DNA from 2 places in the Nocardioides panacihumi genome. Region 2 is predicted to be linked to the other one. Evidence: predicted binding sites of a transcription regulator. Region 2 holds the regulator's gene; the other holds the start of a gene.
What was found. Region 2 encodes LexA, which represses DNA repair genes until DNA is damaged. Its sites were predicted from a motif close to TCGAACANNTGTTCGA; they were not measured.
Positions count from the first base shown of each region.

Region 1: a site for LexA is predicted at 3,413-3,428, ahead of recA (recombinase RecA). Genes of this name have one in related genera too.

Region 1 covers NZ_BAAAPB010000008.1:241,292-256,938, forward strand. The annotation lists gene ABD205_RS22065 (APC family permease) at 1-473, opposite strand, end outside; gene ABD205_RS22070 (ABC transporter ATP-binding protein) at 601-1,587, shown strand; gene ABD205_RS22075 (ABC transporter permease) at 1,587-2,381, shown strand; gene ABD205_RS22080 (ABC transporter permease) at 2,381-3,193, shown strand; gene ABD205_RS22085 (DUF3046 domain-containing protein) at 3,190-3,384, shown strand; gene recA (recombinase RecA) at 3,586-4,641, shown strand; gene ABD205_RS22095 (regulatory protein RecX) at 4,631-5,245, shown strand; gene ABD205_RS22100 (phosphoribosyltransferase) at 5,242-5,739, shown strand; gene ABD205_RS22105 (PPK2 family polyphosphate kinase) at 5,739-6,593, shown strand; gene ABD205_RS22110 (HipA family kinase) at 6,590-7,351, shown strand; gene ABD205_RS22115 (DUF3037 domain-containing protein) at 7,348-7,770, shown strand; gene ABD205_RS22120 (sirohydrochlorin chelatase) at 7,946-8,689, opposite strand; gene ABD205_RS22125 (phosphoadenylyl-sulfate reductase) at 8,743-9,489, opposite strand; gene ABD205_RS22130 (nitrite/sulfite reductase) at 9,486-11,210, opposite strand; gene ABD205_RS22135 (glycine hydroxymethyltransferase) at 11,560-13,002, shown strand; gene ABD205_RS22140 (aminotransferase class III-fold pyridoxal phosphate-dependent enzyme) at 12,995-15,647, opposite strand, start outside.
Region 2 covers NZ_BAAAPB010000001.1:1,850,916-1,866,562, reverse strand. The annotation lists gene ABD205_RS08815 (vitamin B12-dependent ribonucleotide reductase) at 1-25, opposite strand, end outside; gene nrdR (transcriptional regulator NrdR) at 217-723, opposite strand; gene ABD205_RS08805 (hypothetical protein) at 1,123-1,494, shown strand; gene ABD205_RS08800 (sigma-70 family RNA polymerase sigma factor) at 1,598-2,422, opposite strand; gene ABD205_RS08795 (STAS domain-containing protein) at 2,639-3,505, shown strand; gene ABD205_RS08790 (STAS domain-containing protein) at 3,505-3,903, shown strand; gene ABD205_RS08785 (anti-sigma regulatory factor) at 3,884-4,306, shown strand; gene ABD205_RS08780 (ATP-binding protein) at 4,294-5,331, shown strand; gene ABD205_RS08775 (ATP-binding protein) at 5,328-6,635, shown strand; gene ABD205_RS08770 (SpoIIE family protein phosphatase) at 6,632-8,176, shown strand; gene ABD205_RS08765 (LysM peptidoglycan-binding domain-containing protein) at 8,439-8,804, opposite strand; gene lexA (transcriptional repressor LexA) at 9,034-9,789, shown strand; gene ABD205_RS08755 (phosphatase PAP2 family protein) at 9,994-10,851, shown strand; gene ABD205_RS08750 (MXAN_6640 family putative metalloprotease) at 10,769-12,424, shown strand; gene ABD205_RS08745 (ATP-dependent DNA helicase) at 12,454-14,454, opposite strand; gene ABD205_RS08740 (BCCT family transporter) at 14,676-15,647, shown strand, end outside.

The DNA of each region.
Region 1 (15,647 bases), on a different contig from region 2:
GCGAGCAGGAGCGCGATCGCCGCGGCGATGCCGAGCTGGATCCGGCCGGAGATCCGGATCCCGAACCAGTTGAGCACGGTGACGAGCGCGATGATGCCGGCGGTCGCGGCGAGGGTCGTCGGTCGTCCGCCGCCTACTGCGTCGGCGACGTACGCACCGGCGAACGCGGCCGCGACCGGGGCGCCGACGCCGATCGTGAGGTAGCACGCCCAGCCGACCATGACGGCGACGTGCTCACCGAAGGCGAGCCGTGCGTATGTCGACACACCGCCGCCGTCGGGGTGGCGGGCGCCGAGCGCGGCGAAGGTCGTCGCGAGGGGGACCGACATCACGATGAGCGCTATCCAGGCGACGAGCGAAGCTGGTCCGGCCTCGGCGGCGGCGAGGGCGGGGAGCGAGATGACCCCGGTGCCGAGCACGGCGCCGAGGGTGAGGGCCGCGCCCTGGGTGACGGAGAGTCCGGAGCGAGTCACACACGGAGCGTAAAGCGACATAGTGGCCCGCCACCCGGCCAATTTCGCCACGATCGACTGGGCCAATCGCCCCCGGCGTTCGAGGCTGTCGGTGGGGCGTCCTAGGGTCAGGAGTGTGTCCGAACCCATGACCTCGGCTCCCGTGGTGCCGGCATCCTCCGACCCGCCGTCGATGATCTCGGCGCGCGGGCTGCGCAAGTCCTTCGGGCAACGCGGGAAGAAGGGGCAGGGGACCGAGTTCGAGGCGGTCCGGGGCATCGACGTCGACGTACAGCGTGGAGTGGCCTTCGGCTTCCTCGGCCCCAACGGCGCCGGCAAGTCGAGCACCATGCGGATGATCTGCTGCGTGTCGCCGGTGAGCGGCGGCGACCTGCGCATCTTCGGGCTCGACCCGGCGACCCACGGCCCTGAGATCCGGGCACGGATCGGTGTCTGCCCGCAGGAGGACACCCTCGACACCGAGCTCAACGTCTGGGAGAACCTCTACGTCTACGGTCGCTACTTCGGGCTCCCGCGCGACGTGGTCAAGGGTCGGATCGACGAGCTGCTCGACTTCGTGCAGCTGACAGACAAGGCGCGTGCCAAGGTCGACGACCTCTCCGGGGGCATGAAGCGGCGTCTGACGATCGCGCGGAGTCTGATCAACAAGCCCGAGATCCTCATCCTCGACGAGCCCACGACAGGGCTCGACCCGCAGGCGCGCCACGTCATCTGGGACCGCCTGTTCCGGCTCAAGCAGCAGGGCGTGACCCTCGTGCTGACCACTCACTACATGGATGAGGCGGAGCAGCTCGCGGACCGTCTGGTCGTGATGGACAAGGGCGTGATCGTCGCGGAGGGCTCGCCTCGCGAGCTGATCGAGCGCTACTCCACCCGCGAGGTGGCCGAGATCAGGTTCGGCGTCGGGCAGAACGAGGCCGCCGCGCCGCAGGTGTCGGACCTCGCCGACCGGGTCGAGGTGCTGCCCGACCGGCTGCTGCTCTACACCGAGGACGGCGAGCGCGCGCTGCAGGAGGTGCTCGGCCGTGGACTTCGGCCCGAGACGACGCTCGTTCGGCGCGCCACGCTCGAGGACGTCTTCCTGCGGCTGACCGGCCGCACCCTGGCGGACTGATGGCGACGCCCACGGTGCCGATCGCCGGCGCGCTCCGGCTGGCCGACTACTGGACGATCGTCTACAAGCGGACGTGGAAGGGCGGCGTCATCACGTCGTTCGTGACGCCGTTCTTCTACGTCGTCGCGATGGGGGTCCTGCTCGGTGGCTACGTCACGGCTGACCCGGACAGGCTCGGCGGCGCGCCGTCGTACCTCGCCTTCATCGCCCCCGGCATGGTCGCCGCGCAGGCCATGACGATCGCTTTCAGCGAGACCACCTATCCGGTCATGGGCATGGTCAAGTGGCAGCGGATCTACTACTCGATGATCGCGTCGCCGCTCAGCGTCGGCGAGATCGTGCTGGCTCAGCTCGGCTTCATCGTGCTCAGGGTGGCCTTCTCCTGCGGTGTCTTCCTCGCCGTGCTCGCGCCGTTCGGCGTGTTCGGCTCGGTGTGGGGGACCGTTCTCGCGCTGCCGGTGCAGATGCTCATCGGGCTGGCGTTCGCGACGCCTGTCTTCGCGTTCGCCGCTGGCCTGGAGGACGAGTCGGCGTTCGCCCTGGTCTTCCGTCTCGGGATGATCCCGCTGACGCTCTTCTCGGGCACCTTCTTCCCGATCGACAACCTCGGGCCGGTCCTGGAGGTCGTCGCGAGGATCACGCCGCTCTGGCACGGCGTCGACCTGACCCGGATGCTCGTCCTCGGAGACGTGCACTGGGGCCGAGCAGCCGTCCACGTGGCCTACCTCGCCGTGCTCGCTGTCGTCGGCTGGCGGCTGACGGTGCGCCGACTGAGCAGACGGCTGGTGAAGTGATGGCGCTCGTCAACGTGGCTCTCAACACCGCGGTCAGCCGGCCTGTGCGCGCCGGCGAGGCGGTCTCGCTCCTGCTCTACCGCAACTTCCTGGCGTACCGGCGTGCCTGGACGGTGTTCGCGACCGGGTTCCTCGAGCCGGTGTTCTACCTGTTCTCGATCGGGATCGGCGTCGGCAAGCTCGTCCACGGCTTCGAGTTCAACGGCGAGCCGATCGACTATCGCGAGTTCGTGGCGCCGGGCATGCTCGCGGCGTCGGCGATGAACGGCGCTCTCCTGGACGCGACCTTCAACTTCTTCTTCAAGCTGAAGTACAACAAGCTCTTCGACCAGATGCTCGCGACGCCGTTGACGACCCTCGACGTCGCCCGCGGCGAGTTGTCGTGGTCGCTGCTGCGTGGGGGCTGCTACTCCGCCGCCTTCGTGCTCGTCATGCTGGCGATGGGCCTGATCGGCTCCTGGTGGGCGGTGCTGGTGGTCCCGGCCACGCTGCTCATCGGCCTCGCGTTCGGTGCGGTCGGGATGGCCCTGACGACCTTCATGCGGTCCTGGCAGGACTTCGAGTACGTGACGCTGGGCATGCTGCCGATGTTCCTGTTCTCGGCCACCTTCTTCCCGGTCACCGCCTATCCGGACTGGCTGCGATGGGTCGTGGAGTGCACTCCGCTGTATCGCGGTGTCGTGCTCTGCCGAGAGCTCACCACGGGCGCCGTGTCGTGGGGCTCGCTGGTGTCCGTCGCCTATCTGGTAGCGCTCGGGGTCGCTGGGCTGCTCGTCGTTCGCCGTCGGCTCGACAGGTTGTTGCTGACATGAGGCACACCGAGTTCTGGGCCCGGATGGAGCGGGCCCTGGGGGCGGGCTACTACGAGGCGTGGGCCGACCAGTTCGTCATGAGCGCCCTCGGTGGCCGGACCGCTCGGCAGGCGCTGGACGCCGGCTACAGCCCTCTGCAGGTCTGGCGTGCGGTGCACGACACCCTCGGGCTCCCGCCGAGTGAGCGCTGAGTCGCGACACGCCGGACAAATCAGTGGATCGAACATCTGTTCGGGCTAGATTGTATCCACAGGTGGCGCGCTGGTCGACGTGATCCACAGGTGCTCGAGGCGCCTTTCCGGGTTTGTCGGTGGGCTCGTCTAGCGTCCTCCTCGATGACGAAGACACGAGGAAAAGCGACCACGAAGACGCACGAAGGAAGGACGACCGCCATGGCTGGTGGAGACCGCGAGAAGGCGCTGGACGCCGCGCTCGCCAACATCGAGAAGCAGTTCGGCAAGGGCTCGGTGATGCGCCTGGGCGACGACTCGCGCGCCCCGCTGGAGGTGATCCCCACCGGTGCGATCGCGCTGGACGTGGCCCTGGGCATCGGCGGCCTGCCGCGCGGCCGGGTGGTGGAGATCTACGGTCCGGAGTCCTCCGGCAAGACCACTGTCGCCCTGCACGCGGTCGCCAGCGCCCAGCGTGGTGGCGGCGTCGTGGCCTTCATCGACGCCGAGCACGCACTCGACCCGGACTACGCCAAGGCGCTCGGTGTCGACACGGACGCGCTCCTGGTCAGCCAGCCCGACTCCGGCGAGCAGGCGCTCGAGATCGCGGACATGCTGATCCGCTCGGGCGCGCTCGACCTGATCGTCATCGACTCGGTCGCGGCGCTCGTGCCGCGGGCCGAGATCGAGGGCGAGATGGGCGACAGCCACGTCGGTCTGCAGGCGCGGCTCATGAGCCAGGCGCTGCGGAAGATGACGGGTGCCCTCAACGGCGCCGGCACGACGGCGATCTTCATCAACCAGCTGCGCGAGAAGATCGGCGTCATGTTCGGCTCGCCCGAGACGACGACCGGTGGCCGCGCCCTCAAGTTCTACTCCTCGGTCCGCCTCGACGTGCGTCGCATCGAGACGCTGAAGGACGGGACCGACATGGTCGGCAACCGGACCCGCGTCAAGGTCGTGAAGAACAAGGTCGCCCCGCCGTTCAAGCAGGCCGAGTTCGACATCATGTACGGCAAGGGGATCAGCCGCGAGGGCGGCCTGATCGACGTCGGCGTCGAGGCCGGTCTCATCCGCAAGGCCGGGGCCTGGTTCACCTACGAGGGTGATCAGCTCGGCCAGGGCAAGGAGAACGCCCGCAACTTCCTGAAGGACAACCCCGACCTCGCCAACGAGATCGAGAAGAAGATCCTCGAGAAGCTCGGCGTCGGCCCGACGGTCGACAGCCCGGAGAGCGCCGACCTTCCGGCCGACCCGATCGGTGTCGATGACTTCTGAGTCCGCATCGAGTGCTGATGTCCCCGACTGGGTCGGGGACGTCAGCCTCGGGGTCGACGCCTGGACACGGCGCGGCGCCGAGACGCAGCCACCGCCGGTGGATGAGGTCGTCGAGGGTCCGGCCGCGGATCCCGAGTCGGTGGCACGGAAGATCCTGCTCGACCAGCTCACCGGTCAGGCGCGCAGCCGTCACGAGCTCGCCACCCGCCTGGCGAAGCGCAATGTCCCCGAAGAGATCGCCGCCCGCCTGCTCGACAGGTTCGAGGAGGTCGGGCTGGTGGACGACCAGGCCTTCGCCCGGCTCTGGACGACAAGCCGCCAGTCGTCCAAGGGGCTCGCTCGGCGAGCGTTGGCACAGGAGCTGCGCCGCAAGGGTGTCGCCGACGATGTCGTGCGCGAGGCTCTCGACGAGCTCGACCCCGCGGACGAGGAGGCTGCCGCCCGGGCACTCGTGCAGCGCAAGCTCCGCACCATGAGTCGCCTGGACGACACCACGAAGGCCAGGCGGCTGGTCGGCATGCTCGCGCGCAAGGGCTACCCGTCAGGATTGGCGCTGGCCGTCGTGCGTGACGAGGTCGCCGGCATGCCAGAATCCGACGCGTGAGCGAACCCGAGCGGGAAGTCCTGACCTACGAGCTCTTCGGCATCGCCGTCCGAGAGGTCGCCCAACAGGTCGTGGACTCCGGCTACGAGCCGGACATGGTGCTCTCCATCGCCCGGGGAGGTCTCGGCCTCGGCATGGGGCTGGGCTATGCGCTGGACGTCAAGAACCTCTCCGCCGTCAACGTCGAGTTCTACACCGGCGTCGGCCAGACTCTCGACGTGCCGATGATGTTGCCGCCCACACCCGCAGCGGTCGACCTGACCGGCCTCAAGGTGTTGATCGCCGACGACGTCGCCGACTCGGGCAAGACCTTGGAGGTCGTCCACGAGTTCTGTGCCGACCACGTCGCTGAGGCGAGGACGGCGGTCATCTACGAGAAGCCGTGGACCGTCATCAACGCCGAGTACGTCTGGCGCCGTACCGAGAAGTGGATCGACTTCCCGTGGTCCTCGATGCCACCGTTGGTCAACCGTCACGGAGGGATAGCGCACTGATGAGCCTTCTCGATGAGCTACGCATCCCGCGAGGTCCGGTCGACCTGTCGGCGTACTCGCCTGGCGGCACGCCCGGGCTCGACATGGGGAAGAAGCGCGGCAAGCGTCGCCTCGACGCGCTCGGCCCGGCGCTCGTGAAGCTCCAGACCAAGCTCTTCGCCCAGCGCGCACAGCCCGACGGCCGGCGGGTGCTGCTCGTCCTGCAGGGGATGGACACGTCCGGCAAGGGCGGCGTGCTCAAGCACACCGTCGGCCTGGTCGACCCGGTCGGCGTACGGATCACCTCCTTCAAGGCTCCGACTGACGAGGAGCGCGCCCATGACTTCCTGTGGCGCATCGAGAAGGCGGTCCCTGCGCGTGGATACCTCGGTGTGTTCGACCGCTCCCACTACGAGGACGTGCTGATCGCGCGGGTGCACTCCTTCGCGCCACCCGAGGAGATCGAGCGCCGATACGGTGCGATCAACGACTTCGAGCAGCGGCTCGTGGACGAGGGCACCGTCATCGTGAAGTGCATGCTGCACATCTCGCCCGCCGAGCAGATGAAGCGGCTGCTCGCCCGGCTGGACGACCCCGCCAAGCACTGGAAGTACAACCCGGGGGATGTCGACGAGCGCCAGCAGTGGGCCGCCTACACCGAGGCCTACGAGGTCGCGCTCGAGCGCACCAACACCGAGGCGGCTCCGTGGTACGTCGTGCCGAGCGACAAGAAGTGGTATCGCAACCTCGCGATCGCCAAGCTCCTCCACGAGACGTTGAAGTCCCTCGACCTCGGCTGGCCGGCGGCGGACTTCGACGTCGCGGCCGAACGGAAGCGGCTCGCGGCTGACACGATCGGGGAGCGTGAGGGGTGACGCTCGCGCAGGTCCGCGTCACCCGTTATGTCACACCCCTGCGCGAGGGGGGCAGCCTCCCGGGCATCGTCGAGGGCGACGACCTCGGCACGTACGTCTGCAAGTTCCGCGGTGCGGGCCAGGGGCTGCGCGTCCTGGTCGCGGAAGTCATCGTGGCCGGCCTCGCCAGGGCCCTCGACGTGCCGACGCCTGTCCAGGTGGAGCTCGACCTCGACCCCCAGATCGCCCGTTACGAGGCCGACGAGGAGGTCCAGGACCTGCTCAACGCCAGTTGCGGCTCCAACCTCGGCATCGACTTCCTGCCCGGCGCGTTCGGGTACGACGCGGCGTACGAGCCCGATCCGGACCTGGCCGGCCGCATCCTGTGGATCGACGCGCTCACCGCCAACGTCGATCGCAGCTGGCGCAACCCCAACCTGCTGGTCTGGGGCGGGACGGTGCGGGCCATCGACCACGGCGCCTCGCTCTACTTCCACCACTCGTGGCCGGGTGCGCCCGGGAATCCGGAGCGGTTCGCGGCACAGCCGTACGACGTCTCCGAGCACGTGCTGCGCGGGTTCGTGGCGCAGGCCCGTGACCAGGACAAGGCGCTGGCGGCGCGGCTCACCGACGACGCGTTGGCCGGCATCCTCGGCGACGTGCCGGACCAGTGGCTCGAGCCCGTCCCCGGTGCCGACGATGCCCCAGCCGTGCGTGATCGCTACATCGAGTTCCTACGGGCACGCCTCGACCTGGGACGGGAGTGGCTGCCCTCATGAGTGAGACACGGTCGCCGTACCAGTACACCGTGCTCCGCTGCGTTCCACGCGTGGAGCGCGAGGAGTTCGTGAACGTGGGCGTGGTGCTCTTCTGCCCCGAGCGGGACTTCCTGGCATGCGCGTGGCGGCTCGACGAAGAGCGGCTGCGCGCGCTCGCACCCGGCCTCGACATCGCGGCCGTCCGTGCGGCGCTCGAGGCGGTCGAGATGGTCTGCGCCGGCGAGGCGCACGGTGCCTACGGCGAGGCGACGCGTGCCACGGCGTACGGCGTCCGTTCGGTCGGCGACACCCCGAGCACGCGCTTCGGGTTCCTCAAGGCGCCTCGGAGCACCGTCCTCCAGCCAGGCCCTGTGCACGGCGGCGTGACCACCGACCCGCAGGCGGAGCTCGACCGCCTGCTCAGTCGCCTCGTCACCTGACGAGTCGGCGCGTCCTCGCGTTCCAGAAGCGCCGAGTCGGCGCATCCTCGCGTGCCAGAAGCGCCGAGTCGGCGCATCCTCGCGTGCCAGAAGCGCCGAGTCGGCGCATCCTCGCAAGTTGTCTGCGAAGATGCGCCGACTCGCGCCTCTGAGCGTGCGAAGATGCGCCGACTCGTCAGACGGGGACGAGCTCGACGGCGCCGACGGCGTAGCGGGCCAGGATGGTCCGGGCCAGCTCTGGGTGGGCCCCCAGTGGCTGGGCGACCGCGACGGCGCCGGCCTCGAGTGCGAGCTCAGCGGCCCGGTCCGGCAGCCAGCCCGGCGCCAGGAACAGCGAGGCGACGGCGATGTGCCGGCGGCCCTGGGCACGGAACGCGCGGACCGCCTCGCCGGTGGCCGGCGGGGTGGCGGACGCGTACGCGGCCACGACCGGGAGCTTGTGGTGGGCGCCCCAGAGGCGAGCCAGGCGCGCCACGGACGCGTTCGCCAGCGGGTCGCTGGAGCCGGCCGCAGCCAGCACGAGGGCGTCGAGCTCGCGGACCCGGGCCTCCTTCAGCGCGGCCCTGAGCCGCTCGTCGAGGATCTCCAGGAAGCGCGCCTCGTGGCCGAGCACCGCGGTGGCGCGGATCTTGACCAACGGGTGACGCTCGCTGGCCGCCGCGATCACTGACGGGACGTCGACCTTCGCGTGGTAGGCCTCGGTGAGCAGCAGCGGGACGACGACGATCTCGTCGTGGCCCTCGCGGACGAGCTTGTCGACGACCTTCTGGAAGCCCGGGGAGGCGAGCTCGAGGAAGGCCTCGGCGACCCGGAGCTCGGGGCGCTGCGCGCGGACCTCCTCGACGAGAGCGGTGATGGTCGCCGCGGAGCGGGGGTCGCGTGAGCCGTGCGCCAGGGCGATGAGAGCGGGAGCAGCCATGGTGTGCCGCCTTTCGTGCTACGAGAGGGTTCTGCCGAACCGGGGGAGGGGGATCAGGTGTGGATGCCGCACTCGGTCTTGCCGGTGCCTGCCCAGCGCCCGCTGCGCGGGTCCTCGCCGGGGGCTACTCGGCGCGTGCACGGCGCGCACCCGATGGAGGGATAGCCGTCGTAAGCGAGCGGGTTGACGAGTACGCCGTTCTCGGCGATGTAGCGCTCGACCTGCTCGTCGGACCATCGGGCCATGGGCGAGACCTTGACCTTGCCCTTCTTCGCATCCCAACCGATGACCGGCGCGATCACGCGGTTGTGGGTCTCTGCGCGGCGCAGACCGGTCGCCCAGGCGTCGTACCCGTCGAGCGCCTCCTGCAGGGGCTGCACCTTCCGCAGCTTGCAGCACAGGTCGGGGTCGGTCCGGTAGAGGTCCTTGCCGTACGTCGCGTCCTGCTCGGCCACGCTCTGGGTCGGCGTGATGGTGATGAGGTTGACGTCGAGCGTCGCGGCGACCGCGTCCCGGGTGCCGATGGTCTCCACGAAGTGGTAGCCGGTGTCGAGGAAGACCACGTCGATCCCGGGCACCACAGAGGCGGCTAGGTGGGCGAGAACGGCGTCGCCCATCGACGAGGTGACGCAGAAGCGCTCCCCGAACGTCGCGGCGGCCCACTCGATGATGGTCTCCGCCGGCGCGAGCTCCAGCTCTGCGCCCCAGTGCGAGACGAGCTCGCGCAGCTCCTCGGACGAGCGTCCGTCGGTGTGGGCGCCCTTGAAGCTGCGGGCCGCCAGTGTGGTCGCGGTGCTCATACCGCCACCGCCTCGAGGACGTTGTCGCCCCGGAGGAGCTCCTCGTCGGCACGGGCGACCCAGGCCGCGAAGTGCTCACCGTCGCGCCGGTCCGCGAGGTAGTTGGTGACGACCGCCGTGACGTAGTCGTCCAGGCCGGCGCTGGTCACCTTGTGGGCGCGCAGCTTGCGGCCGAAGTTGGCCTCGAGCCCGGTCGCGCCACCCAGGTGCACCTGGAAGCCCTCGACCTGGTCGCCGTTCTCGTCCATGACGAGCTGCCCCTTGAGGCCGATGTCAGCGACCTGGGTGCGAGCGCAGGCGTTGGGGCAGCCGTTGACGTTGACGGTGATCTGGGCATCGAGCTCCGGGAAGCGCCGCTCCAGCTCGGCGATCAGGTCGGCCGAACGCTGCTTGGTGTCGACGATGGCCAGCTTGCAGAACTCGATACCGGTGCAGGCCATCGTGTTGCGCCGCCAGTTGGACGGGTGGGCGGACAGCCCGATGCGGTCGAGGCTCGCGACGAGCGAGTCGAGCCTGTCCGGCGCGACGCCGAGGATGACGATCTTCTGGTACGGCGTCAGGCGCGCGCCGGCCGCGCCGTGCTGCTCGATGACGTCGGCCAGCTGGACCAGCAGGGTGCCGGAGACGCGGCCGACGGTCGGTGCGACACCGACGTACAGGTTGCCGTCCTTCTGCTCGTGAACGCCGATGTGGTCACGGTGACCGAGCGGCGACTCGGGCGAGGCGTTGTCGACGAGAGGCCGTCCGAGGTACTCGTTCTCGAGGACCTCGCGGAACTTCGCCCGGCCCCAGTCGGCCACGAGGAACTTCAGGCGCGCCTTCGACCGCAGCCGGCGGTAGCCGTAGTCGCGGAAGATGCCCGCGACGCCCTCCCATGCGTCCGGGACCTCGTCGAGCGGGATCCAGACGCCGAGCTTCTCGGTGAGGTGCGGGTTGGTCGACAGGCCGCCGCCCACCCACAGGTCGAAGCCGGGGCCGAGCTCCGGGTGGACCGTCCCGACGAAGGCCACGTCGTTGACCTCGGGGGCCACGTCGTGCGAGGGGTGACCGGTCAGCGCGGTCTTGAACTTGCGCGGGAAGTTCGAGAAGCGAGGGTCACCCAGGAAGCGGCGCTTGATCTCCTCCAGCGCGGAGGTGCCGTCGATGATCTCGTCCTTGGCCACGCCGGCGACGGGGGAGCCCAGGAAGGGTCGCGGGCTGTCACCGCACGCCTCGAGCGTCGAGAGTCCGGCCGACTCGAGCTTCTCCCAGATCGCGGGGACGTCCTCGATCTCGATCCAGTGGTACTGGATGTTCTCGCGGTCGGTGACGTCTGCGGTGTCGCGGGCGTGGTCTCGACCGATCTCGCCGAGCGCGCGTACGGCGGCCGCGGACAGCAGTGCACCGTCGGTGCGCACCCGCATCATGAAGTAGCGGTCGTCGAGCTCCTCCTCCTCGAGCACCGCGGTCTTGCCGCCGTCGATGCCGGGCTTGCGCTGGGTGTAGAGGCCCATCCAGCGGAAGCGGCCGCGCAGGTCGGCCGGGTCGATCGAGTCGAACCCGCGCTTGGAGTAGATGTGGAGGATCCGGTCCCGCACGTTCAGCGGGTCGTCGTCCTTCTTGGACTGCTCGTTCTTGTTGAGCGGCTCGGTGAACCCGAGTGCCCACTGACCCTCGCCGCGCTTCGGGCGGGGGATCTCGGTGCGCTGGGCGGACTCCGGCTTGTAGCGCAGGTCAGGCATGAGGAAATCACGGTCCTTCGCTGAGGCGCCGCATCGTGCGGCACGGACAACCGTCGGTGAGAGGAGGGGTCGGGGCGGTCAGCGAGGCCAACACATCATGCTGCGGGTGCGCCCGAAGTCCACGTGGCGACGTACCACGAGGTGGGCGTGAGTTGCAGCAGTGACCATGTCAAGGAGTCTCAGCCCTCGGACCGGCGTCCCACAACTAATGATCTCATGATGTGGGACTGTCGACCACGATGTGAGACGATCCGGCGTCCCTCCAGCGGGGCCTGCGACGCAGGTCACACAACGTCCGACCAGCGGGTGGGATTGGAAGCCCCGCGTCACCCTCACTAGGCTCGGTCCCATGGCCGACCTCAACGCCCTGACGAGCAGCGCATACACCCAGGCTCTGGAGGTCATCGCCTCCGTCGAGCCTCGCATCGCCGAGGCGACTCGGCAGGAGCTCGCCGACCAGCGGGCCTCCCTGAAGCTCATCGCGAGCGAGAACTACGCCTCGCCTGCGGTGCTGATGACGATGGGCACCTGGTTCAGCGACAAGTACGCAGAGGGCACGGTCGGTCACCGGTTCTACGCCGGCTGCCAGAACGTCGACACCGTCGAGGCGCTCGCCGCCGAGCACGCCCGAGAGCTGTTCGGCGCCGAGTACGCCTACGTCCAGCCGCACTCCGGCATCGACGCCAACCTGACGGCGTACTGGGCGATCCTCGCGCACCGCGTCGAAGGCCCGTGGCTCAGGAACGCCGGCGTCAAGAACATGAACGACCTCTCCGAGGCCGACTGGGAGCGGCTGCGTGGCGAGCTGGGCAACCAGCGCCTGCTCGGCATGAGCCTCGACGCCGGCGGCCACCTGACCCACGGCTTCCGCCCGAACATCTCCGGCAAGATGTTCCACCAGCAGCAGTACGGCACCGATCCCGAGACCGGGCTGCTCGACTACGACGCGCTGGCCGCGAAGGCGCGCGAGTTCAAGCCGCTGATCATCGTGGCGGGCTACTCGGCCTACCCGCGGCGGGTGAACTTCGCGAAGATGCGCGAGATCGCCGACGAGGTCGGCGCGACGCTCATGGTCGACATGGCGCACTTCGCCGGCCTGGTGGCCGGCAAGGTCTTCACGGGCGACGAGGACCCGGTCCCGCACGCCCACGTGGTCACCAGCACCTCGCACAAGTCGCTGCGCGGCCCGCGCGGTGGCTTCATCCTGGCCACGGAGGAGTACACCCCGTCCGTCGACCGCGGCTGCCCCATGGTGCTCGGCGGCCCGCTCTCGCACGTGATGGCAGCCAAGGCCGTCGCGTTCGCCGAGGCACGCCGCCCCGACTTCCAGACCTACGCCCAGAACATCGCCGACAACGCCCAGGCGCTCGCCGAGGGCTTCCTCAAGCGCGGCGTCAACCTCGTCACCGGCGGCACGGACAACCACATCGTGCTGCTCGACGTCTCGTCGCTCGGCATCACGGGACGGCAGGCCGAGTCGGCTCTGCTCGACTCGGGCGTGGTCACCAACCGAAACTCGGTCCCCTCCGACCCGAACGGTGCGTGGTACACCTCCGGCGTCCGGCTCGGCACCCCCGCGCTGACCACCCGTGGGCTCGGCGCGGACGAGTTCGACCAGGTCGCCGAGCTCATCGTGAACGTCCTGAGGAGCACCTCGCCCGGCACGACGTCGGCGGGCGCACCGTCCAAGGCGTCGTACGTCATCGAGGACGGCGTCGCCGCGAAGACGAAGGCCGCCGCGGCGGAGCTGATGGACAGGTTCCCGCTCTACCCCGGGCTCGACCTCAGCTGAGCACGAGGCGCCGGAGGACGCGGTCCAGTGCGTTGACCACGTACTGGGCCGCCTCCGCGCTCAGCACCAAGGGCGGCTTGATCTTGAGGACGTTCTTGTAGTCGCCGGTCGGCTGGACGATGCACCCCTCGTCGAGCATCGCCTCGCACACCAGGCGCGTGAGCTCGGTCGCGGGTGCGAACGTCTCCCGGTCGGACACCAGCTCGACACCGAGGTAGAGGCCGAGCCCGTGCACGGCCCCGATGACGTCGTACGTCGACGCGAGCGACTCGAGCCCGCTCCTCAGCGCGTCGCCGACCGTCTTCGCGTTCTCCTGCAGGTGCTCGCTCGCCATCACGTCGAGCACCGCGAGGCCGACCGCCGAGCTGACGGGAGAGCCCCCTGCCGACGAGAAGAAGCTCCCCTCGGCGGCGAACGCCTCGGCGATGGCACGCGTGGTGATCACGGCCCCGAGCGGCTGGCCGTTGCCCATCGCCTTCGCCACCGTGATGATGTCGGGCACGGCGCCCTGCTGCTCGAAGCCCCAGAAGTGGTGGCCGAGCCGGCCGTAGCCCATCTGCACCTCGTCGCTGATGCAGACGCCGCCCAACGCGCGGACGCGGTCGTAGACCCCGACGAGGTAGCCGTCGGGCAGCAGGACGCCACCGCCGTTGCCGAAGATCGGCTCCAGGATCACGCCCGCGAGGTGGCTCGTGTCGAGCCCGGCGAGCTGTACGTCGAGGTCGGCGAGGTAGCCGGCGGCCGCGCGTGGGCCGCGATGCGTGCCGCGGATGGCGTTCGGCGCGTCCATGAGCTCGACCCAGTCGGGTCGGGTCGACAGGGCTCGCGGGTTGTCGCCCAGGCTCGTCGTGACGGCGTCCGAGCCGATCGTCCAGCCGTGGTAGGCCTCGCGTGCGGCGAGGATGCGCGGGCGGCCGGTCGCCGTCGTCGCCAGGCGGAGCGCCAGGTCGACAGCCTCGCTGCCGCTGTTCACGAGGAACACCTGGTCGAGGCCATCGGGAGCCAGGTTGGCGAGCCGCTCGGAGAGCTCGACGGCCGCACCGTAGTGGAACCGCGAGTTCGTGTTCAGCAGTGACCACTGCCGGGCGGCCGCGGCGGTGAGCGCCGGGTGGGCGTGGCCGGTCGTGGCGACGTTGTTGAGCACGTCGACGTAGACCTGGGCCCGGGTGTCGACGAGGTGCTCGCGCCAGCCGCGCTCGATCTGGGGCGGAGCGTCGAAGTAGTGCTCCTGGACCGTCGCGAAGTAGGCGTCGCGCCGAGCCAGCAGTCGCTCCGGATCCGGCTCGGGCACGGCCACGTCGAGCCCGAGGAGAGGGGAGGGGTCGGGGGAGAGCCGACGCCACACCTGTGCCGCGTGGGGCGTGACGTACGCCGGCGGGCGACCCGGCAGCGCGCTCACCTGGATCGTGATCACCGGCTCGACCGTCGTGCCGTCCTCGTCGACCCCGTCGACGAGGACGCCGGCCGGGACGGCGTCGAGCCGCGTGCCGATCGGCAGCGCGACCTGGACGCCGAGCGCCAGGACCCTCGCGGTGTTGCGCCGGGCGAGAGGGATCGCCCGGGTGAGTCGGTACTCGCCGTACCGCGTGACGGTGCCGGGCCGGAGCAGCCGTCGCTCGATGTCCGGGTCGAGCCAGGCGCCCGCGTCGAGCAGGGGGCTGGTGGTCGACAGGTCGAGCGGAGTCAGGGCCGAGTGGACCAGGCGCGGGAGCCTCGGAGTGGTGAGCGGCTGACCGCTGGCACGGACGAGCCAGGTCATCTCCTCGAGGTCGAGCGCGGCAGCTCGCTCGAACGCGCGGACCTCGTCGGTCTGGCGTGCCTGCGTGTAGTCGTTGCCGCCGTCGAGCGTCACCTGCTCGGCGCTGCTGGCGACGACGACGGCGGTGCGGAGGACGACCAACGGCCAGAGTGCGGTGAGCTCGGCGTCGGTCAGCGGCGCGCGCTCCGCGAAGGCCTCGACGACCGCGAGCACGGCCGTGACGTCGTCGCCGGTTTTGCCGAGGACGCTCGAGGCGGTCACCGCGAGCTCCGCGACCCGCCAGCTCGTCATGACGTCTCCGAAGTCGATCACCCCGACCGTGCCCTCGTCGTCCGACACCGCGTTGTCGTCGGTCAGGTCGCCGTGGATCACCTGCTCCGGCAGGCTCTCGACGACTGCACGCAGCCGATCGCTCGCGGGCACGGTCGCGGCGAGCACCTCGTCGCGGACGCCGGCAGGCAGGTGCGGCTCCAAGGACGTCAGCACGTCGCCGGCCAGGCGCAGGTCCCACTGGCTGCGGCGCTCGGTGCCGGGGTGTGCGAACCCGGCCAGCGCCGCGACGAGCGCCCCGGCCGTGCGGCCGAGCAGCCGGCACCGGTCGACGCCGAAGCCGTCCAGCTCCAGCAGCGGCGTGCCCGCGACGTAGGTGAGCACCCGCGCCAGCAGTCGTTGGCCGCCCAGCTCGACGGTCTCGACGGCCTCGCCGGACAGGGCCGGTACGACGCCCGGCACGCGTAGCCCGGCCCCGGCCGCGACGGCGAGTGCAGCGTGCTGGGCGTCGAGCTCGGCACGCGCCGTCGCGGCGTTGGCCAGCTTGACGACGACAGTGCCCGTGGGGGAGTCGATGCGGAAGTTCCGGTCCTGCTGGCTGCCGAGCTCCACGATG
Region 2 (15,647 bases):
TTGCGCCGCTCACCGTCTCCGTCATGCTTCCTCGGTCCCGTCTGTGAGGTTTGTCTGTGTGGTCTCGTGCTGCTTCTGGGAAGTCTGCCGGTGACCACCGACAGTGCTGTCAGAGGGAAAATCCCCACTCCCTGACAACACCGCGGCGGCCCCCGGTATGCCGCTTTGGTGACCCGGGCAGGTCGCTTCCCCACGCCTGCCCGGGCCGTCTGTGGATCAGCCCGGTGGGGCTGAGGTGAGCAGCTCGGCCATCGGCAGATCTGCTTCGTCGTACGTCGCCCGCTCGCTGCGGAGCATGGCGATCTCGTCCTCGAAGTCGTCGGCGCTCTCGAACTGCCGGTAGACGCTCGCGAACCGGAGGTAGGCGACCTCGTCGAGCTGCCGCAGCGGCCCCAGGATGGCCATGCCGACCTCGTGCGCCGGCACTTCGGCGAACCCGCTCGTGCGCAGCGTGTCCTCCACCTCCTGGCCGAGGCACTGCAGCTGGTCCTCGGTGACCGGACGGCCCTTGCACGCCTTCCGGACGCCCGCGATCGCCTTGTCCCGCGTGAACGGCTCGGTCGCGCCCGAGCGCTTGAGCACCGTCAGCTGCATGAGCTCCACCGTGGTGAAGCGCTTCTCGCAGCCCTGGCACTGGCGCCGGCGGCGGATGGACCCGCCGTCCTCGGCGACACGCGAGTCGAGGACCTTGGTGTCGGTGTGCCGGCAGTAAGGGCAGTGCATCAGGGGCCTCCTCTCACGTGTTGCTTGGGGACGAATCTGTGGAGACGGTGTGTGAAACCGGCCCCGGGCTGTGCAGTCACACCACTCGTTCTGTGCACTAGATGTGGAGAACTACATGTGTGTAACTACTAGATGTAGTGGAACCCTAGCCCGCCCATCGCAAGAGCTGTCAAGCGACGCGGCGTGTCGCGCGAACATCTCGGAAATGTGACCCGTGGGACGCGAGTGTTCGCGCCTTCTTCTCAGGCAGCGAACGACGCCGCCGATAGACGCGCCACTCCCCTCCGCCGCCTCTCTGGGTCGGCGAAGAGTCGACGAAGCATCGTCGAAGCGTCGACGAGGCCGGCAACCCGGGCGGGTCCCGCCCGGTTGCCGGCCTCCATCGGCCACAATGACCGGGTGACGGAGCAGGAGGGGCCCGGGAGCACGTCCGGGAGCACGTCCGGGTCAGCGGGCAAGCGCGCCGGGTCGCGCAAGGGGGAGAGGGCGCCCCGTCCCGCCCGCGCCCGCGGTCGAGTCCTGGCGTACGCCGTCGGCATGACGCTCGCCGTCGTCGCGTGGGGCTACCTCGTCTGGGCGGCGATCGACTTCGGCTCCAGCGCCCGCGACGGGGACGGCGCCTCCTGGTGGTTCCTCGCCCTCGCGGCGCTCGGCGCCGTGGCCTGCCTCTTCGTGGGCCTCATGCTGCTCGCGCGGCTGGTCCGCACCCTCGGGATGACGACGAGCCCCACCGAGCCGCCGCGACCCGGCGGCAAGCGCGCCGCACGCTGACCGGTCGAACACCGGCAGGAAGACAAAACGCAGGAAAGACGAAACGACGGCGCAGCAGGTGGCCCGAGTCCCTGCCGCACCGTCGTGTACTGGCGCCCCGTCGTTACAGCGTCCAGCTCTCCCCACGCGCCATGGGGTCGTCCTCGAGCAGCTCGCGCAGTCGGAGCAGCACCTTGCTGAGCAGCCGCGAGACCTGCATCTGGGTGACCCCGATGACCTCGCCGATCTCCTTCTGGCTCATCTCCTCGTTGAAGCGCAGCCGCACGATCAGCCGCTCGCGCGGCGTCAGGTTGGCGAGCGCCTGCTCGAGCATGAGCCGCACCTCGATGGCGGCCAGGTCGTCGTCGTACGTCGGCAGCAGGTCCGCCAGGCTGGCGCCCTCCGCAACGGTCTCGGTGGGGGCGTCGAGCGAGGTGGGGGTGAAGCAGCCACGGATGGCAAGTGCCTCGTCGACCTGGCGCTCGGTCACGCCGAGGACGCCGGCGATCTGCGCCGAGTGGATCTCCTCGCCCTGCGATGAGGCCTCGTCACGCACCTGCATGGCCGCGGCCTGCAGCTCCTGGAGCGACCGCGGCGGGCGCACCATCCAGCCGTGGTCACGGAACCAGCGCTTGAGCTCGCCGCGGATGGTCGGGACCGCGAAGGTCAGGAAGTCGTCGGCCACGTCGGGGTTGAACTTGCGCGAGGCGCGAACCAGGGCCGTGTAGGCGACCTGCTCGAGGTCCTCGAGCGGAACGCCGCGGCGGGCGTAGCGGCGTGCCAGTGACCGGGCGACGCCGGTGTTGACCAGGACGACCTGGGCCAGCAGCTGCTCCCGCTCGGGGCCGGTGGCAACGTGGGCTTCTGCGATCAGTCGGTGAGTCTCGCTCTGGCGCTGCTCCCGGGGGAGCTCTTCGCGGAGACCCTGCCAGGTGGGGTTGGCGGTCATAGGCTCAGCATGTCCCGGGCAAAACCCCCTGAATCCTCACGAGACCCGAAATGGCCCCCTCGGGTGACGGTTTCCAGCCACGGCCTCACCCCTAAGGGTGGATAGTGGCCATGTCTCGATGGGTAAGACGCTCGACGCACCTTCACTCTGTCAAGATTCGCGTGGCCAGGCTCCAAACCCCGAGCCGGGCTCGGCCCCACCAGGAAGCTTCACGACATGGACGACCTCCACCAGACCGACGCCGGCCACCAGAGCTGGGCCTCCCTGCTGCGCGACAACCAGGAGGAGGTGCTCGAGAAGTGGACGGCGACGGCCGCGGCCAACCTGGCCGGCCGGATGACGACCGCCGAGCTGCGACGCGACATCGACGAGATCTACACCGGCCTCCTGCGCGCCGACACGGCCGAGGCGACCGACATCCGCAGCAGCTCCTTCGCCGACCTGCGCAGTCTGCTGACCGAGCTCAGCCGCACCCGTGCGCGCCAGGGGTTCACCCCGACGGAGACCGCGACCGGCGTCTACGCGCTCAAGGACGCCGTGCTCGACATCCTCGAGGAGCACGGGGACGTCAAGGGCTACCGCGCCTTCGCGCAGCTCTCCCGTCTGGTCGACGACCTGGGCATGTTCATGCTCGAGACCTACGCGACCACCCGCGAGGCGGTCATCGCCGAGCAGTCCGAGGCTCTCCTCGAGCTCTCGACGCCCGTGGTGAAGCTGTGGGACGGCATCGTCGCCCTCCCGCTCGTCGGCACGCTCGACTCCGCGCGGACACAGGTCGTCATGGAGGCGCTGCTCCAGACCCTCGTCGACACGGGCTCCGAGCACGCGATCATCGACATCACCGGCGTCGCCGCCGTCGACACCCAGGTCGCCCAGCACCTGCTGAAGACCGTCCAGGCCGCCCGCCTGCTGGGTGCCGAGTGCATCATCTCCGGCATCCGGCCGCAGATCGCCCAGACCGTCGTCGCCCTGGGCATCGAGTTCGGTGACATCCACACCAAGGCGAGCCTCGCCGACGCGATCCTGCTCGCGATGCGGCGCTCCGGCCTGGACGTGGTGTCCACAGCCGGCAAGGCACGCTGATGGACCGCATCCCGATCCTGCGTATCGGGGACGTCCTCCTGGTCTCGATCCAGATCGACCTGCAGGACCAGATCGCACTGGCCCTGCAGGACGACCTCAGCAACAAGATCGTCGAGACGGGCGCCAAGGGCGTCCTCATCGACATCTCCGCTCTCGAGATCGTCGACAGCTTCATCGGCCGGATGATCTCCACCACCGCCGCGGTCTCGCGAGTCCTCGACGCCGAGACGGTCGTCGTCGGCATGCAGCCGGCCGTGGCGATCACGCTCGTCGAGCTGGGCCTGACCCTGGACGGCGTACGCACCGCGCTGGACGTGGATCGCGGCCTCGCCCTGCTGGCGACCGCCCTCCGCTCCGGCCACGCGGAAGCAGAAGCCGATGTCCTCGCCCACGAGTGAGTCAGCGGCCACGCTCACCCTGCCGATCGTCAACGACGGCGACGTCGTGCGCGGTCGGCAAGCGGTCCGCGACCTCGCGGTCGCGGCGAAGCTGTCGCTGATCGACCAGACCAAGCTGGTCACCGCGACCAGCGAGCTCGCCCGCAACACGCTCGTGTACGGCGGCGGCGGCGAGCTGCGCGCCTCGACCCGGCACGAGAGCGGACGCGTGGGCATCGAGGTCGAGTTCATCGACGACGGCCCCGGCATCCCCGACATGGACCTCGCGCTGACCGACGGCTGGACCAGTGGCTCGGGTCTCGGGCTCGGCCTTTCGGGCGCCAAGCGTCTCGTCGACGACTTCGAGGTCGACTCCTCCGCCGGCCACGGCACGCGGGTGCGCATCGTCAAATGGAAGCGCTGACCGTGCTGGGCGAGATCGCCCCGAACGGGACCGAGGGCGACCTCTGGCTCACGCTGGACGACGTCTCGGCGGTCGCGCGCGCCCGTCGCCAAACGGCCGCGCTCGCCCATCGGCTGGGCTTCAGCGAGACCCGGACCGGTGAGATCGAGATCGTCGTCAGCGAGCTCGCGAGCAACGTGGTCAAGCACGCTCGCGGCGGCGACCTGGCGATCGGCGTCGTACGCCGGGGCGAGACATCGCTCCTGCGCGTCGTCGCGATCGACTCCGGTCCGGGCAGCCGCGACATCGAGGCCCTGGTCACCGACGGGGTGTCGACCTCGGGCACCCTGGGCATCGGCCTCGGCGCAGCGCGCCGGCTCGCCACCAGCCTCGACCTCTACTCGGTGCCGGCCGTCGGGACCATCGCCGAGGCGCAGTTCGCCGACGACTCCGGATCCGCCCCGGCGCCGGCGGTCGCCTCACTGACCCGCCCGCTGGGTGGCACCGGGCCGTGCGGTGACGCCGTCGCGTACCGCGAGCTTCCCGAGGGCCACCTGGTGATGCTCGCCGACGGTCTCGGTCACGGTCCGCTCGCTGCGGCGGCGTCGGGCCGGGCGGTCGAGGTGCTGCTGACGTCGGCGACGACCGGTCCGGGGGCGCTGCTCGCCGAGATCCACCGCGCGATCGGGTCCACCCGCGGAGCGGCGGTGGCCGTCGTACGCATCGAGGCGGATGCCGGCCGGGTGGTCCATGCCTCCGTCGGCAACGTGTCGGCCCGGCTCGTCGGGCACGGGCGCTCACGCACGCTCGCCGCCCAGCCGGGCATCGTCGGCCACAGGATGCCGCGGCTGCGCGAGCAGACGGAGGCCCTCAACGACGCCCTGGCACTGGTGCTCCACAGCGACGGTGTCTCCGACAAGTGGACGCTCGCCGGCCTGCCCGGCGTGCTCGGCCACGGCCCCGGCGTGCTCGCGGCCGCACTCCTGCGCGACGCCGCCGTGCACCGCGACGACGCGAGCGTCCTGGCCGTGCGGACCGCCCGATGAGCGAGGCCCTCAGCAGCCTCGTGCTGGCGGGTGAGGACGACGTCTTCGCCGCCCGCCAGCTCGCCCGCGTCTGCGCCGAGGAGCTCGGCCTCGAGCGGCTCGACGCGATCCGGATCGCCACCGCCGTCTCCGAGCTCGGCCGCGAGGCCGTGATGCGTGGCGGCGCCCGACTCACGGTGCGGCTCGGCCGTGCCGACCTGCTTCTCGACCTCGCCGTCGCGCCCGACCAGAACTGGTCGGCCGTCGTCGGTCCAGTCGGCCGGCTCGTCGACGAGCTGGTCACCGACGAAGGGCGGATCACCCTGATCAAGCGACTGCCGCACGCCGTGACCCTCAGTGCCGAGAGTCTCCGCATGCTGAAGCACCGTCTCCGGGCCCATGCCCCCTCGACGCCGACCGAGGAGCTCCGCGAGCAGAACGACGAGCTCATCACGGCCCTCGAGGAGGTGCGCCGCCAGAAGTCCGAGCTCGAGGTCGTCAACAAGGAGCTCGAGGAGACCAACCGCGGGGTGATGGCGCTCTACACCGAGCTCTCCGCGGAGCTCGACCGCACCAACCAGGGTGTGGTCGCGCTGTACGCCGAGATCGAGGACAAGAACGAGCAGCTCCGTGAGGCGAGCGAGGCGAAGAGCCGCTTCCTGCGCAGCATCAGCCACGAGCTGCGCACCCCCGCCAACTCGGTGCTCGGGCTCACCCGACTGCTCACCGACCCGGCTGGGCCGCCGCTCACCGAGGAGCAGCTCGAGCAGGTCGACTACATCCGGGCCAGTGCCCGCGACCTGCTGCGCCTCGTCAACGAGCTGCTCGACCTCTCCCGCGCCGAGGCCGGTGCGCTGCGCCCCGAGCCCGCCGAGGTCGACCTCGGCGCGCTGCTCCAGGAGCTTCGCGGACCCGCGGAGTCGCTGCTGCGCCCCGGTGTACGCCTCGTCGTCGACGACTCGGCCCCGATCGTCACCACCGACGTCGACCTGCTCCGGCACGTCCTGCGCAACCTGGTCAGCAACGCCGCCAAGTTCACCGCCGAAGGCGTCGTCGAGGTGGGCGCCGCCCTCCGCGGCGACCTGGTCGCGGTGTCCGTGCGCGACTCCGGCGTCGGGATCGGGTCCGAGGACCTGCCCCGGATCTTCGAGGAGTTCTACCAGGTGCGCACCCCGCTCCACACGAGCGCCAAGGGCACCGGGCTGGGCCTCCCGTTCGCACAGCGGGTGGCGGGGGCGCTCGGTGGCAGGATCGAGGTCGAGAGCACCCCGGGCGTCGGAAGCACCTTCACGTTGCTGCTGCCCTCGAAGGAGGGCGCTGGATGAGCACACTTCCGCGCATCCTCGTCTGCGACGACACACCGGCCAAGCGCTACGTGCTCACCAGCTGGCTGCGTCGCGCCGGCTACACCGTCATCGAGACCGTGTCCGTCGCCGAGGCGATGGACGCCCTGAGCCGCGAGCAGTTCGACCTCGCCGTCCTCGACGTCCACCTGCCCGACGGCAGCGGACTCGACATCACCCGCTCCATCAAGGGCGACCCCCTCACCTCCTCGACCCCGGTCATCCACGTGTCGGCGATCGCGATCGAGACGCACGACCGGGTGCTCGGCCTCGACCAGGGTGGCGACGCCTACCTCGTCGACCCGATCGAGCCCGAGGAGATGCTCTCGACCGTGCGGGCGCTGCTGCGCTCGTCGGGCGCGCGCCGCAACGCCGAGGAGCTGGCGACCCGGACCAGCCGGCTCAACCGGGCCGCCGTACGACTGCACCTCGCGACCACCATGCCGCGGCTCGCCGAGGCCGCGGCGTGGGCTGCGGCCGAGGTCACCGACGCGGCCACCGCCGTCCTGATCCGCCACGAGCAGACGGCTCTGTGGGCGGCCGCTGGCGCCGGGGGCGAGACCTCGGGCACCGTCCTCGACGAGGACCGGGCGGACGCACTCCTGGCGGCCGCCCAGCGGCCGCCGGTCCGGTCCGCAGTCCTCCCGTGGTCAGACGTCCTCCCGGTCGCGGCCGGCGACGAGTGGGCGCTGTGGCCCGTCTTCGGAGCCGGGGCGCAGCTCGGCTTCATCGCCGTCCCGCGGACGCACCTGACCGAGGCCGTCGAAGGACTGGTGGAACGCCTCGCCCAGCTCACGTCGGTCGCGGTGGACAACCTCCTGGCCCTCGAGCGCGAGCACCAGACCGCCATGCTGCTGCAGCGCAGCCTGCTGCCCGCGGTGCTGCCGCAGCCGAGCGGTCTCAGCATCGCGGCGCGTTACCGCGCCTCGCAGCGCCACGCGGAGGTCGGCGGCGACTTCTTCGACGCCTTCAACATCCACGACGACTGCCTCCTCGTGATCGGCGACGTGCAGGGCCACTCGCTCGAGGCCGCCGTAGTGATGGCCGAGCTGCGCTACTCGCTGCGGGCCTACGCATACGACGGCTACACACCGGCCGAGGTGCTCGACCGGGTGGACACCCTCCTCGAGCGCAACGACGCCGAGCTCATCGCCACCGCCTGCATCGCCCGGGTCAGCGCGGATCGCCGAAGCCTCGAGATCGTCAGCGGAGGGCACCTGCCGCTGCTGATCTGCCGCGACGGCGAGACGTCGTACGTCGAGACGCCGGGCACCCTGCTCGGTGTCGGCATCGCACACCAGCCACAGACCATCGGCCTGCGACCCGGAGACCGTCTCGTGCTGGTCACCGACGGACTCGTGGAGCGTCGCGGCGAGCTGATCGAGAAGGGGCTCGAACGCCTGGCCGACGCGGTCCGCGCTGGCGTCGACCTCACCACCGAGGGCCTTGCGCAGGAGCTCGCCATGCTCGGCGGCGCCAGCGACGACGACGTCGCCATCCTCGTCGTCGACGTCACCGTCTGACCCGGGTCGGCCCGAGGTCCGTCCGCGCTCTGCGGCGCGCGCGTGTCGCATCGCCGATGCGAACACCGACGTGCCGAACGCCGAAGTGCCGAACGCCGAAATGGTCTGAGGGGCGGAGCCGTCTTCCCAGCGGCTCCGCCCCTCGGCCCTGCATGACAGGGCTCCCCGTTGATCCCACCGGCTGGGGTCGAGTCAGCCGGCAGAAGTCGCACCTATTCAGTTGTCCCCGCGTGGCTCGCGGGTGGTCGTGATCCGCTGGCGCTCATCGAGCGAGCGGGACGCGGAGCTGCTGCCCGGCCTGAAGCGCGCCGCCGGAGAGTCCGTTGAGGTCCTTGATGTGCTCCACCATGTCGGCGGTGTGCCCGCGGACGGCCACGCTCTGCGCGATGTCCCACAGCGTCTCCCCCGGACCGACCTGGATCGTGGTCGTCGACTCGGGACGCTCGGTCGCGGTCGAGCCTGCGGCCAGCACGAAACCCGCGACCAGGGCGACCGCCAAGCCGATGAGGAAGACCACGGCGCGTCCGCGACGCGTCAGCCGCACGGCCGACCGTCGGGCGGCCGGACGAGCCGGCGTAGCGACGCGGGTCGGGATCACGCGGGTCGGGGTCAGAATCATCGTGCTCATCGTCAGCTCCTGGGGAAGTAGGGCTTCTTCGTCCGTCGGAAGATGTCTATCGGCGACCACCGACAGTCCTCGTCGGCCCCGCTGATCGATCACCTGTTCGATCGAACACATGAGCGAGACTAGATCAGGTGTTCGAACGATTTCAAGGGCTGCGTCGAACATTTCTTCGAGACACGCGGGTTCGAACAGATGTTTGAAGTCGGGCCCGCGCAGGGTCTACCGTGGGCCCATGAGCACCCAGACCCCCGGCCGGGGCAGCAGGCAGGCCGGCGCGTCGGGGCGCCCGGTGAGCGAGTTGCCGGACGGCCCGCCCGACGCGACCGGACTCACCCCGCGCCAACAGCGGATCCTCGCCCACCTGAAGGACTGCATCGAGCAGCGCGGCTATCCGCCGAGCATGCGGGAGATCGGCGCAGCCGTCGGTCTCACGAGCACGAGCAGCGTCGCCCACCAGCTGAAGGTGCTCGAGGAGAAGGGCTTCCTCAAGCGCGACCCGCACCGGCCGCGCGCCCTCGAGGTCTTCCTCCCGGAGGTGCTGGCCGCGCGCAAGTCGATCAGCGCCGCGGAGGAGACATCGTTCGACGAGACCGGCATCGGCGACGCCGCTCCCCCGGCTCAGTACGTGCCTCTCATCGGCCGGATCGCCGCGGGCGGCCCGATCCTCGCGGAGCAGCACACCGAGGCGGTCTTCCCGCTTCCGAAGGAGCTCGTCGGCGACGGCACGCTCTACCTGCTCGAGGTCTCCGGCGACTCGATGATCGATGCGGCCATCTGCAGCGGCGACTACGTCGTCATCCGGCAGCAGCCCAACGCCGAGAACGGCGAGATCGTGGCCGCGATGATCGACGGCGAGGCGACGGTCAAGACCTACAAGAAGAAGGACGGGAAGGTCTGGCTCTTGCCGCACAACCCGGCGTACGAGCCCATCGACGGCACCCACGCCACCATCCTCGGCAAGGTCACCGCGGTGCTCCGCAGCCTCTGACGACCCACCTGACGACGATCGGCCCCGCCACCTCCCGGCGGGGCCGATCGTCGTCAGCCGCCCCTACGAGGTCGAGGACGGGCACAGGGATCACCCCGAAATGTCCCTGGGTTGCGATAAACCGGGAAGAAACCGACGGACGACTCGGGTTACGCTGACAGACGAAAATCTCGGATTCCTTACTTCGCCCCGAGGGGGGATCGGATGGACTGGCGACGCCTGCGGACGCTGCACGCGCGGCGCTCAGGCGTTTACGCCGGGTTCCTGGAGATCTCGCTGATCGGGGTCCTCTACGTCTTCTACACGTCGTCCCGGATGCTGGCGTCCGGCGATCTCGCCCCCGCCCTGCACCGGGCCAGGGAGCTCGTCCGCTTCGAGCGGTACGTCGGCCTCAACTGGGAGCACCCGATCAACGACTTCTTCGCCGACCACGGCGTGGTCGGGCTCCTCGGGTCGTACTGGTACTCCACCGCCCACTACATCGTGACGCTGACCGTCCTGGTGTGGCTCTACCTGCGGCACCGCTCGGACTACGTCACGATGCGACGCGCGCTCGTCGTCGCCACCGTCCTGGCACTCGGCCTCTACCTCCTGCTGCCGACCGCGCCGCCGCGGTTCCTCGGCGGCTTCGTCGACGTGCTCGACCTGCACTCGGCGCAGGGCTGGTGGGGTGCGGACGCCTCGGCGCCGCGCGGCCTCGGCCACCTCACGAACGAGCTCGCCGCCTTCCCGTCGCTGCACGCCGGCTGGGCGCTGTGGGTGGCGATCGCCATCCACGAGGTCAGCCGAAACCGGGTGCTGCGCACGCTCGGCTGGTCGCACGCGCTCATCACGGCGACCGTCATCGTGGGGACCGGCAACCACTGGACGCTCGACGTCATCGTCGGTTGGCTCGTCGTGCTCGTGGGATGTGTGGCGGTAGCGCCGTTCACGCCTATCATCGAGACTCGTCCGTCCATCCCTGCGTCTCGGAGACCACATGCGCCTGCGCCGCTCCGCCCTGTCCTTCCTGCTGCTGACAGGCCTCTCCCTCGGAGCGCTGAGCCCGGCACTGGCAGCTGAGGACCCGACGCCGGCCGACTCGAGCGCGGTCGCGGACCCGACCGCGGACGGCGCGAGCGCAGCGACCGACCAGCTCTCCGTGCCCGCGACCCCCGAGGACGCGCAGGCGTCGCTCGCCGAGGTCAAGGACCTGTTCGGCCCGATGACGCGGTCCGAGTCGCGCTCGATGATCACGTCCGGCGAGGGCAAGGACGCGACGCTGGCGCTGCGCGACCTGTCGCTGCGGCTGGGCTCGCTCTCGTCGACGCAGCGGAACTCGGCGTACGCGGAGTTCCAGCGTCCGGCGTGGGCCGACGACGCCACGGTGTCGAACCGGTACTGCCCGCCGACCGGCAACATCTGCCTGCACTGGATCAAGACGACCGCGAGCGCGAGCCGCGGGACCGACGACCTCTGGGCGATCAACACGGTCTACCCGACGCTGATGCACGTCTCGCAGACCTACGTCTCCGCCGGCTACCGCAAGCCGCGCGGCGACGGGTCCATCGGCGGCAGCGCGCAGACCGACATCTACCTCGACGACGTGGGCTCCGAGGGCAAGTACGGCTACTGCACCGTCGACGTCGACGACACCGGCCACTACGTCTTCCACCCGTCGAACTCCCGCGCCTCGGACCTGCCGGCGTTCTGCGTGCTCGACAACGACTTCAAGCACTCCCAGTTCCCGACCGACCGCACGGCGAAGGAGGATCTGGAGGTCACGGCGGCCCACGAGTACTTCCATGCCACCCAGTTCGCCTACGACTACCTCGAGGACCGCTGGTTCATGGAGGCGACGGCGACGTGGGCGGAGGACCAGCTCTACGACTCGATCAACGACAACGTGCAGTACCTCCAGCGCAGCCAGCTGCGTTACCCGGGGCTGTCGCTCGACACCTTCAACGGCGCGGGCGGGTTCCTGCACTACGGCGACTGGCTCTACTTCGAGTACCTCACGGAGCGGGCCCCGGCCCGCAAGGGAGCCCTGCCGGCCCTCATGCTGCGCATGTGGCAGTACGCCGACAGCGTCTCCGGTCCGGACTACTACTCGATCCAGGCGGTCGCGCACGCGCTTCGTGAGAGGCACCTCGACTTCAACAAGACCTTCGCGCAGTACGCCGCGGCCAACCGCCACCCGGCGACCGCCTACTCCGAGGGTCGCGCCAACCACTACCCGACGACGCGCCCCAAGCGGACCGTCTTCCTCAAGCCGAGCCATCGCAGCGCCTCCGCGGCGTACAAGGTCGACCACCTGGCGTCGGCGACCACCCGCTTCGTGCCGACGCGGCTGAAGTCCAAGCGGACCAAGCTCACCTTGTCGGTCGACATGGCGAACAAGAAGCTCGGCTCGGTCGCGGCCGCGATCGTCTACTTCAAGAACGGCCGGATCACGACCAAGCTGGTCAGGCTCGGCCGCAACGGCAACGGCGCGGTGCGGGTGCCGTTCAGCTCGCGCACCGTCGGCCACGTCGAGCTGGTGCTCGTCAACGCCAACCACTCGTACCGCAACTGCTGGAGCGACACCCCCTACTCCTGCTCCGGCGTCCCGGCCCACAACAAGGTCAACGAGAAGGTCAGCGCGCGGGTCAGCTGACCGCGGGGTCTGCTGACGCCGAGTCGGCGTCAGACGAGGCCGGACAGCCGCTTCAGCGCCTGCCGTACGACGGCCGGGTCGCTCGTCGGCCACATCGGCGGCAGGCTCGCCTGGAGGAACCGTCCGTAGCGCGCGGTGGCCAACCGTGGATCGAGGACCGCGACGACGCCGCGATCCGTCGTCGTACGGATCAGGCGGCCGGCCCCCTGCGCCAGCAGCAGCGCGGCGTGGGTCGCGGCGACCTGCATGAAGCCGTTGCCACCGGCCTTGTCGGCGGCACGCTGGCGCGCGCTCATCAACGGGTCGTCGGGCCTCGGGAACGGGATCCTGTCGATGAGCACCAGCTGGCACGTGTCGCCGGGCACGTCGAGCCCCTGCCACAGGCTGAGCGTGCCGAAGAGCACCGTGTGCGGGTCGCTGACGAACTGCGCCGCGAGCTCCGGGAGCTGGGCGTCGCCCTGCGCGAGCGTCGTCAGGTGCGGCAGCCGCACCCTGACCACCTCGGCCGCCGCCTCGGCGGCCCGCCGCGAGCTGAACAGCCCGAGCGCGCGGCCGTCGGCCGCGTCGACGAGCTCGACGATCTCGTCGAGCTGCGCCTGGCCGAGCCCGTCGCGGCCCGGGGGCGGCAGGTGGCGAGCGACGTACAGGATCCCCTGCTTGCCGTAGTCGAACGGGCTCCCCACGTCGACGCCCTGCCAGGGCAGCACGTCCTCGGTGCGCTCCGCCTCGCCACGCTCCGCCGGCTTGAGCCCGAGGCTGCCCGCGACGCTGTCGAAGTCGCCGCCGAGCTTGAGCGTGGCGCTGGTGAAGACGACCGTCTTCTCCGTCAGCAGCTTGTCGCGCATCGGGCCCCAGACCTGAAGCGGCGCGACGTGCAGCCGGCTCGGCACGCGGCTCTGCTCGTTGAAGGTGGCCGCCTCGCTCAGCCAGAGCACGTCGTGCTCGGTGTTGGCGGCCATCCGCTCGGCGATCTGGAAGATCTCCTGGACGCTGCCCCGAGCCTGCTGCAACCCCGCGTCGGCACTGGTCTCGTCCTTGCCGCCGCCCTGCTTCTTCGGGTACGCCGACAGGGTCGACCTGGCGGCGTCACGCACGAGGACCAGCGCGTCGTGGAGGTCGGCGGGCAGCGTCTCGAACCGTCCGGGGCTGGCCTCGATCATCGCGACCCGGAGCGTGTCCGCGGCGTCGGCCAGCTCCTCCGCCTCGTCGCCCTCCACGTAGCGCCGGCTGCGGCGGGCGGCCCGCTCGACGTCGGAGGACGCCAGCTCGTCGGTCGCCGCCTGGGTCACCCGGGCGACGAGCTCGTGCGCCTCGTCGATCACGACCGCGTCGTACTCGGGGATCATCGGGATGCCCTCGATCGCGTCGATGGCGAGCAGCGAGTGGTTGGTGACGATGACGTGGCTGCGCTGCGCCTTCTCGCGGGCGCGCTCGGCGAAGCACTCCTGCCCGAACGGGCACTTCGCGGCGCCCAGGCAGTCGCGGTGGGTGACGCTGACCTGACGCCACTCGCGGTCGTTGTGACGCGGCGCGAAGTCGCGCTCGCCGGTGCCGTCGTCCTCGGCCTGCTTCTCGGCCCAGGCGCGCAGCTCCAGCACCTTGGTGGCCATGTCGCCGATCGACACGTCCATCTGCAGGGTGCCCTGGTCGTCGGGGACGCCCTCGCGGATCCGGTGCAGGCACGCGTAGTTGGACCGGCCCTTGAGGACCGCGAAGCTGGTGTCGAGGCCGCGGCCCTTGACCGCGTCGACCAGTCGTGGGATGTCGCGCTCCACGAGCTGGTGCTGCAGCGCGAGCGTCGCCGTCGCCACCACGACCCGCTGGTCGTGGAGCAGGCTCGGCACCAGGTAGGCCAGCGACTTGCCGGTGCCGGTGCCGGCCTGGACCAGCAGGTGCTCCTCCTCGGAGAACGCCCGTCCGACCGCCTCGGCCATCTGGATCTGCCCTGCCCGCTCGGACCCACCCAAGGTCTCGACCGCGGCGGCGAGAAGCTCGCGGACGGTGGACGGGTCGGGCTGGGCTTCTGGCACTCCCGAACCCTAACCGGCGGCGGGGACACCGCCCGCCACGCCTCCACACCCGCCCCGGGATGGCGGGGTGGGCACTGTCACAGCCGCCCCGCTGACCTGCGCAGACGAGGTCTGGGGCGTGGATCGTGGTCGTTCGGGGCACGTCCGGGTTTGCGTCATTACCCGTCAGTTCGAAACGGTGAACGACCCATTCAGGACTCGGACGACTGAAACGGATGTGCATGACCACCCAGCAGGACCGCTCACACCATCTCGTCGACGCCCTGGCCACGCCGGCCTCGGACGTCGTACCCCACCCGGCCCTCGACGTCGCCGCACCACCGCGAGCGCGGCGACAGGGCCTCGACAAGATCGTCTTCGGCGTGACCGCGCTGCTCGCCGTCGCGTTCCTCGTGTGGGGATTCGTCAGCACCGGCTCGCTCGCCGACGCCTCCGGAAGGGCGCTGTCGCTGGTGATGGACGACGCCGGCTGGCTCTTCGTGCTCACCGCCAGCGGCTTCGTCGTGTTCGTCATCTGGCTGGCCGCCAGTCGCTTCGGCGAGATCAAGCTCGGCCGCGACGACGAGGAGCCTGAGTTCCGTACGTCGTCCTGGGTCGCGATGATGTTCAGCGCTGGCATGGGCATCGGACTCATGTTCTACGGCGTCAGCGAGCCCGTCAGCCACCTCGTCACGCCGCCCCCGGGCACCGGAGGGGCGGACGGGGCCCAGGCGGTCCAGCACGCGATGGCGACCACGCTGTTCCACTGGACGCTGCACCCGTGGGCGATCTATGCCGTGGTCGGTCTCGCCATCGCGTACGGCGTCTACCGCAAGGGTCGCCTGCAGCTGATCTCGGCGGCCTTCGAGCCGCTGCTCGGCCGCCACGCGAACGGCGGTTGGGGCAAGCTGATCGACATCCTCGCGATCTTCGCGACCCTCTTCGGATCGGCCGCATCGCTCGGCCTCGGCGCACTGCAGATCCGCAGCGGCCTACGGATCGTGTCCGGCATCGGTGCGACCGGCAACGCCGTGATCGTCGTCATCATCGGCGTGCTGACCGTGGCGTTCGTGCTCTCCGCCGTGTCCGGGGTCGCCAAGGGCATCCAGTGGCTCTCGAACATCAACATGGTGCTCGCCGTCGTCCTCGCGGTCTTCCTGTTCGTGGTCGGCCCGACCGTGTTCATGCTCAACCTCGTGCCGACCTCGCTCGGC